Regions from separate parts of the Streptococcus respiraculi genome, predicted to be linked through region 2. Evidence: predicted binding sites of a transcription regulator. Region 2 holds the regulator's gene; each other region holds the start of a gene.
The links. The regulator CtsR, encoded in region 2, represses protease genes until heat stress. The targets are predictions, from matches to a motif close to TTGGTCAAAAAAGGTCAAANA.
Positions count from the first base shown of each region.

Region 1 (4,974 bases), 380 kb from region 2:
GTTTTTTCCATTATACCAAAATCCCAGCCCTGCTCCTAGAAATTTTTTATTTCCAATTTCAATCGTTCGCATTTACCAGCAAAAACCGCTGAATAAATCCAGCGGTCATTTTTATATAGTCGTTTAGTTTTGATTTAGTACTAGGCAACGAGTCGCAGGCATAACTGAAGTTAGCTAAGACGAGTTAACGACGTAATAGATTAAAACGAAATGACTATAATACCTTCGACAAGAAATTTTTTGTCCGTTCTTCCTGAGTTTCTTCAAAGACCTGCTGCGGTGTACCGTCTTCTACAACAACACCACCGTCCATGAAGATGACGCGGTCGGCTACCTCACGTGCAAAGCCCATTTCATGGGTGACAATAACCATGGTCATTCCTGACTTGGCCAAGTCCTTCATAACACCTAACACCTCACCAACCATTTCAGGGTCAAGGGCAGAGGTCGGCTCATCAAAGAGTAACACGTCAGGATCCATTGCAAGACCACGCGCAATAGCAATCCGCTGCTGTTGCCCCCCTGATAAGCTCTGCGGATAAGCGTGAGCCTTGTCTGGCAATCCCACTTTTTCAAGTAAGTCATAGGCAATTTTTTCTGCCTCACTCTTTGCCAATCCCTTGGTCTTAATCGGTGACAAGGTGATATTGTCTAAAACGGACATATTTGGGAAAAGATTGAATTGCTGAAAGACCATGCCCATTTTTTCCCTCATTTTGAAAATATTATTCGACTTGTCGGTAATATCCACACCCTCAAAGGTCACCGTACCCTTGGTGGGCACTTCAAGCAAATTCATGGTGCGCAAGAAGGTTGACTTCCCACTACCAGACGGTCCGATAATCACGACCACCTGCCCCTTTTCAATCTCGAGGTCAATTCCCTTTAAGACCTCATTTTTACCGAATGATTTATGAAGATTTTTAATCGAAATAATGGTCTCACGCATGTGTCTGTCCTCCTTTGTTCAACCGTTTCTCAAATGCCTGAATCGCTAAGGTCAAGACACTGGTCATAACCAAATAATAAGCCGCCGCAAACAAGAGAGGAGTCAAGGTCAAGTAAGTCGTTGACGCAACGGTCGTTGCACTGTTCCAAAGCTCGATGACACCAATAGTAGATAAGAGCGAGCTGTCTTTTAAAATGGTCACAAATTCATTTCCTAAGGCTGGCAAAATATTTTTCACCGCTTGAGGCATGATGACCGATTTCATGGCTTCAAAAGGGCGAATCCCGAGAGAATAGGCGGCTTCTAATTGCCCTTTGGGAACAGCGTTAATCCCTGCTCGTACAGTCTCAGATACGTAAGCCCCGCTGTTCATCGAAATCACGATAATCCCTGGTAAGAGGCGTGACAAATCCACAGATAAAATCCCCAACTCAAAGGTCGGTGCTGAGATATTCATAACCGCAAAGGCAATCATGATTTGCACCACCATGGGGGTTCCGCGGAAAATCCAAACATAGATATTAGCCAACCAAGCCAAGGGACGAAATTTGCTGCGTTGGGCAAAAGCCAAAATGATTCCCAAGATACTTCCGAAAAAAACCACTAAGGCTGCAATCATTAAGGTTACAATCGCTCCATAATTAAAATAATCCCAATATTTAGGAAGGAATGAAAAATCCATTTGTTTACCTCTTTTCAAACTGTATGGGTTATATTATATCATTTTTGAATAAAAATACAATAGTTACGACTAAATATTCAATCCATAAAAAAAGCACCGAAGTGCTTTGAAGTGCTTTTTTCATTCTTAGTCAGAATTAGTACAATAATTCATAAATTTCCATTGCAATCAAGTCAATGCTGTCAAATGTGTATGTCTCACGCGCTTGAACATCGCGAAGCGTAAAGACCGAACCATTTTCCTCATCGAAGCTATAAGCAACCTCTGCAACGACAACGCCGTCACGCTCAAAATTACGTTTTAAGGTTCCACCGTCAGTCGCCATAGCTTCCAAACGGTTAATAATTCGCACTAAATGTGATTCCATATCACTTCTCCTAATTTCTTATTATAGAAGTATTTTACCATATTTCCTGCAAAAAGTCTTGATTTATCCATTTTTCTTCTGCTTTCTACTGATTCTCTCGTTATATTTCTGCCTTCATCTGTTCAATTTAGGTAGCAAATTCTTGCAATTTCACTGAATCTTGATATAATAAACCTATATTTGACCTTTATTGACTATTTGGCTGTCCATGACTGAACAATGAGTGATGTAGAGATGTCAAAAACCAATAAAGACTTACATTTCGATAGAAAAGAGGATTGCCCATGCTTTGTCATAACTGTAATATCAATGATGCAACCATTCATCTTTATACAAATCTTAACGGAAAACAACAACAAGTAGACCTCTGCCACAACTGCTACCAAATCATGAAAACAGATCCTAACAATGCTATTTTAAAAGGCTTGGGCGACCTTGCCAATCCAAATAGCATGGATCCCTTTAGCGAATTTTTCAATAATATCGGAGGCATCCCAGGACACACGCCTGCTGGAAAACCGCGCAACCAAACTCCGCCAACCCAAGCAGGGGGAGGCAACCGTGGAAACAACGGAGGTCCAACTCCTCCACCACAACAACCAAAAGGCTTGCTAGACGAATTTGGTATCAACGTGACAGAAATTGCTCGCCGTGGAGACATCGACCCTGTCATCGGACGCGACGAGGAAATCAAGCGTGTCATCGAAATCCTCAACCGCAGAACTAAGAACAATCCTGTCCTTATCGGGGAACCCGGTGTCGGAAAAACAGCTGTTGTCGAAGGCCTAGCCCAAAAAATTGTCGACGGGGATGTCCCACAAAAACTCCAAGGACGTGAAGTCATCCGCCTTGATGTAGTCAGCCTCGTTCAAGGTACTGGTATCCGCGGTCAATTTGAAGAACGCATGCAAAAACTCATGGAAGAAATCCGCAATCGCAAGGAAATCATTCTCTTTATTGATGAAATTCATGAGATTGTAGGTGCTGGCTCTGCTGGTGATGGCAACATGGATGCGGGGAATATTTTGAAACCCGCTCTTGCTCGTGGGGAAATGCAGCTGGTCGGTGCGACTACGCTCAACGAATACCGCATTATTGAAAAAGATGCAGCCTTGGAGCGGCGCATGCAGCCTGTAAAGGTCGATGAGCCAAGTGTGGACGAGACCATTACTATTCTAAAAGGAATCCAAAGTAAGTACCAAGACTATCATCATGTCAAATACACCGATGAAGCCATTGAAGCAGCTGCTATCTTGTCCAACCGCTACATTCAAGATCGCTTCTTGCCAGACAAGGCTATTGACTTGCTGGACGAAGCCGGTTCTAAGATGAACTTGACCTTGAATTTCGTTGATCCAAAAGAGATTGACCAACGCTTGATTGACGCTGAAAATCGCAAGGCCCAGGCCACTCGTGATGAGGACTTTGAAAAAGCAGCCTACTACCGCGACCAAATCGCCAAATACAAGGAAATGCAAAAAGCAACGATTAGCGAAGAAGATATTCCCGTCATTACGGAAAAAGAAATCGAAGCCATTATCGAGCAAAAAACCAATATTCCTGTTGGAGATTTGAAAGAAAAAGAACAGTCACAATTGATCAACCTAGCCAGCGACTTAAAAGCCCATGTCATCGGTCAAGATGAAGCTGTTGATAAGATTTCTAAGGCTATTCGTCGCAATCGGGTCGGTCTCGGCGCACCGAACCGTCCAATCGGAAGTTTCCTTTTCGTTGGACCAACAGGGGTCGGAAAAACCGAGCTATCAAAACAACTAGCCATTGAACTGTTCGGTTCTGCCGATAGCATGATTCGCTTTGACATGTCTGAGTACATGGAAAAACACGCCGTCGCAAAATTAGTCGGAGCGCCTCCAGGCTATGTAGGCTACGAAGAAGCTGGACAATTGACAGAAAAAGTCCGCCGCAATCCATACTCTCTTATCCTACTTGATGAAATTGAAAAAGCCCACCCAGATGTCATGCACATGTTCCTCCAAGTCCTTGATGACGGTCGCTTGACAGACGGACAAGGTCGCACTGTTAGCTTCAAAGATACCATTATCATCATGACCTCCAACGCTGGAACAGGTAAGGTCGAAGCCAGTGTCGGTTTCGGTGCTGCTCTTGAAGGACGAACCCAGTCTGTCCTCGGTCAGTTGAGCAACTTCTTCAGTCCAGAATTTATGAACCGCTTTGACGGCATTATCGAATTCCACGCCCTCAACAAGGAAAACCTCCTTCACATTGTGGATCTTATGCTCCTTGATGTGAACAAACGCTTGGAAACAACAGGACTTACTCTCCACGTGACCGATAAAGTCAAGGAAAAATTAGTCGATTTAGGCTACGATCCGAAAATGGGTGCTCGTCCGCTTCGCAGAACCATTCAAGAGTACATTGAAGACCCATTGACTGACTTCTATTTGGAACATCCTGAAGAAAAGAACCTTCGCGCTGTTTTAACCAGCAAGGGTACGATTTCTATCAAAGCAAAATGATACTCAATAAAAATCAAACACTGGCTAGGCAACGAAACCGAAGATAGAACTGGAGTTCATCAAGGTGAGTTAACAACGCCAGCGTTTGATTTTTGAAGAGTATCGGCTTTCTTTTTCCTATATTTGTGTTATAATTGAAAAAAATCATAGTTGAGGAAGACCAATGACACAGGCTACATTTGGTAAAAAAGAAACAGGAGTGACCTATCAGAATCGCTACGGCGTCTACGCTGTCATTCCCGATACAAAAAAAGAGCAGATTATTCTCGTGCAAGCTCCGAATGGCGCTTGGTTCCTTCCAGGAGGGGAGATTGAAGCTGGAGAAAATCATTTGACTGCTCTCAAGCGTGAATTAATAGAAGAACTGGGCTTTACAGCAGAAATTGGTGAATATTACGGTCAGGCTGATGAATACTTCTACTCCCGTCACCGTGACACCCACTACTACAATCCTGCCTATATCTACGAAGTGATCAGC
Region 1 is NZ_CP022680.1:1,955,334-1,960,307, forward strand. Features, by position in the region: gene CHF41_RS09410 (amino acid ABC transporter ATP-binding protein) at 215-949, opposite strand; gene CHF41_RS09415 (amino acid ABC transporter permease) at 942-1,631, opposite strand; gene CHF41_RS09420 (DUF1797 family protein) at 1,768-1,998, opposite strand; gene CHF41_RS09425 (ATP-dependent Clp protease ATP-binding subunit) at 2,283-4,496, shown strand; gene CHF41_RS09430 (NUDIX hydrolase) at 4,660-4,974, shown strand, end outside.
Region 1: CHF41_RS09425 (ATP-dependent Clp protease ATP-binding subunit) is a predicted target of CtsR. The motif match lies at 2,176-2,196, and genes of this name have one in related genera.

Region 2 (4,974 bases):
AAAAGGAGACATTACTCATGGCAGTAATTTCAATGAAACAACTTCTTGAGGCTGGTGTTCACTTTGGTCACCAAACTCGTCGCTGGAACCCTAAGATGGCAAAATACATCTTTACAGAGCGTAACGGTATCCACGTTATCGACCTTCAACAAACTGTAAAATTGGCTGATCAAGCATACGACTTTATCCGTGATGCAGCAGCAAACGATGCAGTTATCTTGTTCGTTGGTACGAAAAAACAAGCTGCAGAAGCAGTGAAAGACGAAGCTATCCGTTCTGGTCAATACTTCATCAACCACCGTTGGTTGGGTGGAACTCTTACAAACTGGGGAACAATCCAAAAGCGTATCGCTCGTTTGAAAGAAATCAACCGTATGGAAGAAGAAGGAACATTTGACGTTCTTCCTAAGAAAGAAGTAGCATTGTTGAACAAACAACGTGCTCGTCTTGAAAAATTCTTGGGTGGTATTGCAGATATGCCACGTATTCCAGACGTAATGTTTGTTGTTGACCCACATAAAGAGCAAATCGCTGTGAAAGAAGCGAAAAAATTGGGTATCCCAGTTGTTGCGATGGTTGACACAAACACAGATCCAGATGATATCGATGTTATCATCCCAGCAAACGATGATGCAATCCGCGCTGTTAAATTGATCACTGCAAAAATGGCTGACGCAATCATCGAAGGCCGTCAAGGTGAAGATAGCGTTGAATCAGTAGAAGCAGAATTGGCAGCTACTGAAACAGAAGCAGCATCTATCGAAGAAATTGTTGAAGTTGTAGAAGGCGACAACAACTAATTAATCGTAAAACATCCTAAGGGGCGGGGCTCAGCCCTCCCCTTTTTTCTCAATATATTAAAGTAAGATAGGAGATCTAATAATGGCAGAAATTACAGCTAAGCTTGTAAAAGAATTGCGTGAAAAATCTGGTGCTGGTGTCATGGACGCGAAGAAAGCCCTTGTTGAAGTAGATGGTGACATCGAAAAAGCAATTGAGTTGCTTCGTGAAAAAGGAATGGCAAAAGCAGCTAAGAAAGCTGATCGTGTAGCAGCAGAAGGTTTGACTGGTGTTTACGTGGATGGAAATGTAGCAGCAGTTGTTGAGGTCAACGCTGAAACTGACTTCGTTGCGAAAAACGCTCAATTCGTTGAATTGGTAAACGAAACAGCAAAAGTAATCGCAGCAGGTAAACCAGCTAACAACGAAGAAGCACTTGCTCTTACAATGCCTTCAGGTGAAACACTAGAAGCAGCTTATGTAAATGCAACTGCGACTATCGGAGAAAAAATCTCATTCCGTCGCTTTGCCTTGATTGAAAAAACAGATGCACAAGCATTTGGTGCTTACCAACATAATGGCGGACGTATCGGTGTTATTTCTGTCATCGAAGGTGGCGACGAAACACTTGCAAAACAAGTATCAATGCACATCGCTGCGATGAAACCAACTGTTCTTTCATACAAAGAATTGGATGAGCAATTCGTGAAAGATGAATTGGCACAATTGAACCACAAAATTGAACAAGACAACGAAAGCCGTGCAATGGTTGGTAAACCAGCTCTTCCATTCTTGAAATATGGCTCAAAAGCACAATTGTCTGACGATGTGATTGCACAAGCAGAAGAAGACATCAAAGCAGAATTGGCTGCTGAAGGCAAACCAGAAAAAATCTGGGATAAAATCCTTCCAGGTAAAATGGATCGCTTCATGCTTGACAACACAAAAGTTGACCAAGCTTACACCCTTCTTGCACAAGTCTACATCATGGATGACAGCAAGACAGTTGAAGCTTACCTTAACTCAGTAAACGCTAGCGTTGCAACATTTGCTCGTTTCGAAGTGGGTGAAGGAATTGAAAAAGCAGCAAACGACTTTGAATCAGAAGTTGCTGCAACAATGGCTGCGGCTCTTGGTAAATAAGAATTAGAACTAAAAAAGAGAGGAACAAGCGTTCTTCTCTTTTTGTGTGGGTTGGAAATATCCAGATGACTCATCATACCTTCTTAGGCTGTTAAGAAATCGTGGATTTCTTCTTCGGTCATGGAGCTGTCACAGCGGACTTGTACGCCCGCTGGACCTGTGTATAGGAGGGCAGGAACGGTGACTGCCTGGTATTGGGAACGCAGTGCCTGTAGTGTAGGGTCTGGATTGCTACTATCCACAAAATATACTGTTAATCCAGTTGCTTGTGCAACCTTGTGGAGTTTTGGCACAAAACGCTGACAATATGGGCAGGTAGCACGTCCTAGAAAGAGAATGGCCTCTTCTTGTGTCAGCAGGCGCTCCGCTTCTTCTACTGAAATAGTTGTAAAATCTTGTACGAGTTCTTGAAATGAATTGGTAAACATAGTAATTCCTTTCCTCTTGTTATTATAGGAAAATCTAGTAAGAAAGGCAAGAAATTCTGTTTGGCATTTCAATCTGATAATGGAAATGCCATAAAATTATATAGAAAACAAGCACGTATGGGGAAGAGGCAGCGTGGCTTTTTACTTACTATAATAGCAAATCCCTATTGCTTTTGCTTTTCAAAGTTAGGGATTTAGGGTATAATAGTCAAAGATAGTCAGAGAAAGAGGTGGAGTCTATGGCGATGAAAAATACATCTGATTATATTGAAGAGCATATCAAGGCGATTTTAGAGCAGGTAAGTGTGGCAGAATTGCGCAGGAGTGAGTTGGCCAGCCGATTTGAGGTAGTGCCGAGCCAGATTAACTATGTGATTAAGACGCGATTTACAGCCAGCCGTGGCTATATTGTTGAAAGTAAGCGTGGGGGTGGAGGTTATATCCGCATCGGTCGAATTACCTTTTCGGATAAGCATGAATTGGTCCACGATTTGTTGCACAATATGGGGACAGAATTGTCTAGTGCGGTATTTGCGGATATCTTGCAACTCTTATTTGATGAGCAGTTGATGACAGAACGTGAAGGCAATTTAGTCTTATCAGCTGGTAGCGATGCGGTGTTAGGAAACGATGCAAGTGCCATTCGGGCGCGGATGATGCGACAGATTTTACGACGATTGGATAGGAAAGAGGACTAGGATGAAATTTTCAAATGGACTACAGCGTGCTTATGAAGATGCCCAGCTAATCGGGCAACGGTATATGTGCGATTACTTAGAGACGTGGCATCTGTTGCTGGCTTTTGTTATCAATCCTGACACAATTGCAGGAGCTGTTTTGGCAGATTATCCTGCTGATGTTACGGATTATGAACAAGCGACTTATATGGTGACCGAGCGTGTCTACCGTGAGGAACTAGAGGATTTCACCCTTTTACAGAGTTCAAAGCGACTTGACGAAGCAGCTCGTTTTGCTCATAAGATTGCAGAAGTCGTCAAAGCTAAGCAGATCGGGACAGAGCATTTGTTTATGGCCATGCTTCTTGACAAGCGTTCAATTGCTTCTCAAATCTTGGATAAGGCTGGGTTTCATTTTGAGGATTCAGATACCAAGATTCGTTTCATTGATTTGCGTAAGAACTTAGAAGCAAAGGCTGGATTTACGAAGGAAGATTTGAAGTCGATTCGTAGTATCCTGAAAGGCGGCAAGGCGAGTCGTCCAACTATGGCCAATATGATGGGTATGCCCCCAGCACCACAAACAGGTGGTTTGGAAGATTATACACGGGATTTAACCGCCCTAGCGCGTGCGGGTCAGATTGAACCTGTTATTGGACGTGAAGCTGAAATTTCCCGCATGATTCAGGTCCTTTCGCGTAAGACCAAGAACAATCCTGTCTTGGTCGGAGATGCAGGGGTTGGTAAAACAGCACTTGCCTTGGGCTTGGCTCAACGGGTAGCAGACGGTGAAGTGCCAGCTAGTCTAGCCAAGATGCGGGTCTTGGAGTTGGACTTGATGAATGTCATTGCAGGAACGCGTTTCCGTGGTGACTTTGAAGAGCGAATGAACAATATCATCAATGATATTGAAGAAGACGGCCAAGTCATTCTCTTCATCGATGAGTTACATACCATCATGGGTTCTGGCAGTGGAATTGATTCAACCCTAGATGCAGCAAATATCTTGAAACCAGCTCTTGCGCGGGGAACCTTGCGGACAGTAGGAGCGACGACCCAAGATGAGTATCAAAAACATATTGAAAAAGATGCGGCTCTCTCCCGTCGTTTTGCCAAGGTAACGGTCGAAGAGCCTAGTGTGGCTGATAGTATTGCCATTTTGCAAGGCTTAAAGAATGCCTACGAACGCCACCATAAAATTCAGATTACCGATGAGGCAGTTAGCACTGCCGTAACCTTTGCCAAGCGGTATTTGACTAGTAAAAATTTACCAGACTCAGCGATTGACTTGCTCGATGAGGCTAGTGCAACAGTGCAAAATCAACAAAAAACAGGTGGGAAACAGTCTAGCTTATCCGCAGCAGACAAGGCGCTTATGGCTGGAAAACACAAGACGGTCAGTCAGTTGCTCATCAAGGAATTAGAGGCTGAAAGTCAAGAGACGTTGGGTGATGCCCAAGTAACAGAAGAAGATGTCCTGTTGACACTTAGCCGTTTATCAGGCATTCCAGTGGCTAAATTGAGCCAGACAGATGTTAAGAAATACTTGAGTCTAGAAGCCGAGTTGCACAAGCGGGTGATTGGACAGGACGCAGCTGTTTCTGCGGTCAGTCGTGCCATTCGCCGTAATCAATCAGGAATTAGGACTGGTAAACGCCCAATTGGCTCCTTCATGTTCTTGGGACCTACTGGGGTCGGAAAGACCGAATTGGCCAAGGCCTTGGCAGAAATCTTGTTTGATGACGAGTCAGCCCTCATTCGTTTTGATATGAGTGAGTATATGGAAAAATTCGCAGCCAGCCGTTTGAATGGTGCCCCTCCGGGCTATGTCGGCTATGAAGAAGGTGGGGAGTTAACCGAAAAAGTACGGAACAAACCATACGCTGTCCTACTTTTTGATGAGGTTGAAAAAGCCCACCCTGATACCTTTAACATTCTCTTGCAGG
Region 2 is NZ_CP022680.1:296,676-301,649, forward strand. Features, by position in the region: gene rpsB (30S ribosomal protein S2) at 18-800, shown strand; gene tsf (translation elongation factor Ts) at 883-1,923, shown strand; gene CHF41_RS01505 (DUF6568 family protein) at 2,007-2,351, opposite strand; gene CHF41_RS01510 (CtsR family transcriptional regulator) at 2,591-3,049, shown strand; gene CHF41_RS01515 (ATP-dependent Clp protease ATP-binding subunit) at 3,051-4,974, shown strand, end outside.

Region 3 (4,974 bases), 720 kb from region 2:
GACTTAGCGCCAGTTGATAAGCGGGAAAAATGGATTGTTGGAATCTTTTTGGGCATGGTGGCTATGTGGCTGGTTCCTGAAATTTTAGCAGGTGGTCTCCCAGCTTTTGCAGCGTTCTTTAAACAGGCTGGAATCATGTTTCCACCGCTTCTGATGACAGCTGTTCTTGCCTTATTGCATGTAGAAGGTAAGCCGCTATTGAACATTTCAGAAGCTATTTCCAAAGGTGTGCACTGGCCTAGTATGCTCTTGGTGGGATCGACCTTGGCTTTGGGGACGATTTTATCCAATGAAAAAGTCGGAGTTGTTACCCTCTTAAATGAGCAGTTGTCTCCATTTGTGGTGGGGCTTAGTCCAGTGTTAATGGTAATCTTCTTCGTAGTTTGGGCGGGTGTTCAGACCAATTTTACCTCGAATCTAGTGACGGTCTCTGTCGTGACCACCATGGCTCTAACTATTTACCAATCAGCTGGCACTCAATTTTCAGCTAATATTGCTGTTATCTCTTGTGCCATTGGCTACATGGCTTCACTTGCCTTTGTAACAGCACCAGCCATGCCTTATGTTGCGATTTCAATTGGTTCAGAGTGGACCAATAGTCGCGATACATTTCTATTTGGTTGCTGGATGTTGCTGTGGAGTATCCTGTCAGCCATTGCTATTTTCTACCCGCTTGGGGTACTTGTTTTACAATAGGAGGAATATCACATGTTATCAAAACAAAGAGAAACCATCGACCGAATTGATAGAGAAATCGTACGCTTGTTTGAAGAGCGGATGCAGACGGCTCTAGAGGTGGTTGCGATTAAAAAAGAGCATGGTTTACCAGTGCTTGATAGTAGCCGTGAAGCGCAGGTGATTAAAAAGGTATGTAGCTACCTTGAAGACCCCTCGTTGCGTGATCCTTTGAAAGAACTCTATACAGAAATGATGCGCTTGTCCCGTGCCCACCAACAGAAACAATTGGACAAATAGTATCAGTGTTGAATAGTCTTGCAAGGGAAGGGAGTAGAGCTACTTTCTATCTAGTTGATTATATAGCGAATTGAATAAAGGTTAGGGCATCGTTAAGTCGCTTTGATGAACGCCAGTTCTATCTGCAACTCCTTGCCTTGTCCTATTCTTTTCTCAAGCCACTATACAAGTATAAAAAGTCTGTAATAAATGAAATGGTCATTTGAATGGCCATTTTATTACTATTGTGAAATCTCTTTGTTAGTGCTATTATTTGTCGTAGGGGGATTTCCCAGAAATGGTATAGTGATATGCTTTTTGCACTTTTCGCAGTGGTGAAAACACCAAAAATGATAAATTGTAGTGTGTGAGGGGGTAGCTAGACCTAGGCTTGTCAAAAAGGGGGAGAACTCCGTAGGAGGTTGCCATTGCCCACACTAGATTAGGATAAGTGCCAACAAAATAAAGAAAATGAACTAGTACAACGGGTAAATTAAATGTTTAACAAGAAAGAACAAATGTATTATAAGGAACTGATTCAAAAGCAGCTGATTGAGGAGGAAGAACTGGCTGACTTTTACCTTTCTCAGAATGGTTCCTCGCTATATGCGACCATTTTTCGTCCACCAAATGGATTTTCAGTCATCAGACTTTCGAATCATCCCATGGTAAAAAATTATCAACTTCTCCCTAAGATTGATGTTAGGTTACCAGAGTGTGAAGAAAGATTATCCAAGAGTGTTCTAAGAGCGAAGCGAAAAAAGATGCACTATTTTCTTTATGCCACGCTACAACTGCTTTTAGAAGCTAAGTCTCATCGTCTTACTTTCTATGTGGATGATAGCTATAATACTTTTAAAGAGGAGAGTTTACCTCCAATTTTTTATGTTGAACGTAACTCCCGAGGGAGTCGGATAGATTGGTTAAGCATTGACAAAAAACTTACAACTTTTATGGAGACACTTTATCGTTATGGATTTATCTCTATCTTAAAACCCCTTAAGGGAGGTTGCGAAGTCTATGTGACGACAGCAGGACGATCAGTTATTAAATATCTTGACAGCCGTTATAAAGTTTTCTGGGAGAAGGATCGTCGTCTGATTAAATGGCATATCGTTCATCTACCGTCTGTCATTTTCAAAAGAAGTAGTAAATTGACAAAAATAGAAAACCAAGAGCGTTACTGCATTAGGCGACGAATCCAGGAAAGAATTGAGTATCAAAATCGTTCCATAGTACGGCGTGTAATCGATAAATTGTTAGGTAGAACATTCACCCAAGAGCCTTATAGTTCCCCGATAATAAGCTTTGAAGACGGTCGTCTAGAAAAACCAAAAAGAAAAACGAATGATGTTGTTAAAACTATTACAAACGATAAGAGTGAGTTAAAAAAAGAAGATAAAAAGGCTGGTCGAGAGAAAATGAAAGTAGCTGTTGATAATCGCAATAGCATTGATTTATCCAGTAATTTAAATATAGATACATTTGCAAAGCTTCAACACTTTATGGAGCAATTAGATGATAGTCAAGAAACCAATGAATAATGATGAACCGTAGTTTAGTGTTTTTGGCTGATATAAAAAGCTTCATCATCTTTGATAGGGAAATTCCCCACTAAATAAATTATAGAGCAAAAAGTTTGCCATTTTGGCAAGCTTTTTTTGATATTTTTTGGTAAAATAGAAAAAACAAATAGAAGAGGTTATATCATGGAGAAATTCCAAGTTATTGCACATCCACTTATTCAGCATAAATTATCCATCTTGCGTCGTACAGATACGCCTACTAAGGCTTTTCGTGAGTTGGTGGATGAAATCGCTATGCTAATGGGGTATGAAGTGCTACGCGACTTACCATTAGAAGATGTTGAAATTGAAACTCCAATTACCAAAACTGTCCAAAAACAAATCGCTGGTAAAAAATTGGCCATTGTTCCAATCTTACGTGCCGGAATCGGTATGGTGGACGGTCTATTAAGTCTTGTACCAGCTGCCAAAGTTGGGCACATCGGTATGTACCGCGATGAGGAAACCTTGCAACCAGTTGAATACTTGGTCAAATTACCAGAAGACATTGACCAACGTCAAATTTTTGTTGTTGACCCGATGCTTGCGACAGGTGGTTCTGCGATTTTGGCGATTGATTCACTGAAAAAACGTGGTGCAACCAATATCAAATTTGTCTGCCTTGTTGCAGCACCAGAAGGCGTTAAAGCCCTTCAAGCCGCTCATCCAGATGTGGATATTTTCACCGCAGCCTTAGATGAAAAATTAAATGAAAAAGGCTATATCGTTCCAGGATTGGGAGATGCTGGAGACCGTCTGTTCGGTACAAAATAAGCCATTACGAAGGAAAGGACTCGTCTCCTTTCTTTTTTTGTAGATAATATTGGCATTTGATTTCTGATGAAACAATCTCGCTCCCTCTCAAGTTTTTTATTTGACCTTTTTTGACTATTTAAGTATAATAATCTCAAAATCGAAAAGGAGAATACTATGATTCCTGTAGTTATTGAACAAACCAGCCGTGGGGAACGCTCGTATGATATTTACTCACGCCTCTTAAAAGATCGTATTATCATGTTGACAGGTCCAGTTGAGGACAATATGGCAAACTCTGTCATTGCCCAGTTGCTTTTCCTTGATGCGCAAGACCCAACCAAGGATATTTATCTCTATGTCAATACTCCTGGTGGTTCTGTCTCAGCAGGTCTTGCCATTGTGGACACTATGAACTTTATTAAGGCAGATGTCCAAACCATTGTTATGGGAATGGCTGCCAGCATGGGAACGATTATCGCTTCAAGCGGTGCTAAGGGTAAACGCTTCATGTTACCACACGCAGAATACATGATTCACCAGCCAATGGGTGGTACTGGTGGCGGTACGCAACAGACCGATATGGCCATTGCAGCCGAGCACTTGCTCAAAACTCGTAACACTCTTGAGAAAATCCTTGCGGATAATTCAGGAAAAACTGTCAAACAAATCCACAAAGATGCTGAGCGTGATTACTGGATGAGTGCTAAAGAAACTCTTGATTATGGCTTTATTGACCAAATTATGGAAAATAATCAGTTGAAGTAAGGAGTGAGACATTCTCACGTTGAAAAAGACAAGTTAGCATTTCTAATTTGTCTTTTTTTCTTTGAATAAAAAATTTTTTTGAGATACTTTTCTTAGGTGGTGCGGACGGTAGAAATAATCCAGTGGATTATTTTAGCCCGAGCCCAGAAACAAAGGAGCGAGGATAATCGATTTAAAAAAAATCACGATTGAGTCCCACTCCCTACTTTTACCACAGCGAAAAATATCTGATGAGGCTCGCTCTTCTCGCGAAAATCGGAAAATCAAATGTTCAGTTAGCAGAGCTTTTGATTCTGTTTAAATAAATTTCGGGTTTGTCTACGTTTTGCAAAAATCCAATCATTTAATTGGAATTTTTGTGTTATGTAAGGATACAAGCAAGTCTTGAAAGGTACTGAGAAAGACCTGAGCAGCTTGCGATAGGGGCTGTTGTTTGCTCCAGATGAGTTTCATAGGTGAGCTGATCTGAGGCAAGATAGGGCGAAAAACCAGACCGTTTTCGGGGCCTGTATGCACCAATTTATCAAAGGTAAGGGCGTAACCTAGTCCTTCTTTGACAAAGAGGGAGGCATTATAAATCAAATCATAGGTTGCGACAATCTGCAACTGTTCCTCTTGCTCCTTGATTGGGTTGGGCATTTCATCGGTGAATCCTTGCCTAGATACAATTAAGGGAAGGTCAAGTAAATCGGTAATCTCAAGGCTCTCTTTTTCGGCTAAAGCGTCATGGGCAGGCATAAGCAAGCCCCAGGTATCCTGATAAGGGACTTCGAGAATCTGATAGGAAGAGGTATCCATTTCCTGGACAACCAGCGCAAAATCAAGCAAGCCTTTGTTTAGATGATCGGTGACCAGCTCAAAATTCCCACTGTAGAGATGAAAAGTGGTATGAGGGTAGGCTTGGCGTAGGTGTTTGGCTGTCTTTGCAATCAGG
Region 3 is NZ_CP022680.1:1,012,492-1,017,465, forward strand. Features, by position in the region: gene CHF41_RS05130 (SLC13 family permease) at 1-696, shown strand, start outside; gene CHF41_RS05135 (chorismate mutase) at 709-975, shown strand; gene CHF41_RS05140 (hypothetical protein) at 1,473-2,498, shown strand; gene upp (uracil phosphoribosyltransferase) at 2,664-3,293, shown strand; gene CHF41_RS05150 (ATP-dependent Clp protease proteolytic subunit) at 3,432-4,040, shown strand; gene CHF41_RS05155 (LysR family transcriptional regulator) at 4,380-4,974, opposite strand, start outside.
Region 3: CHF41_RS05150 (ATP-dependent Clp protease proteolytic subunit) is a predicted target of CtsR. The motif match lies at 3,391-3,411, and genes of this name have one in related genera.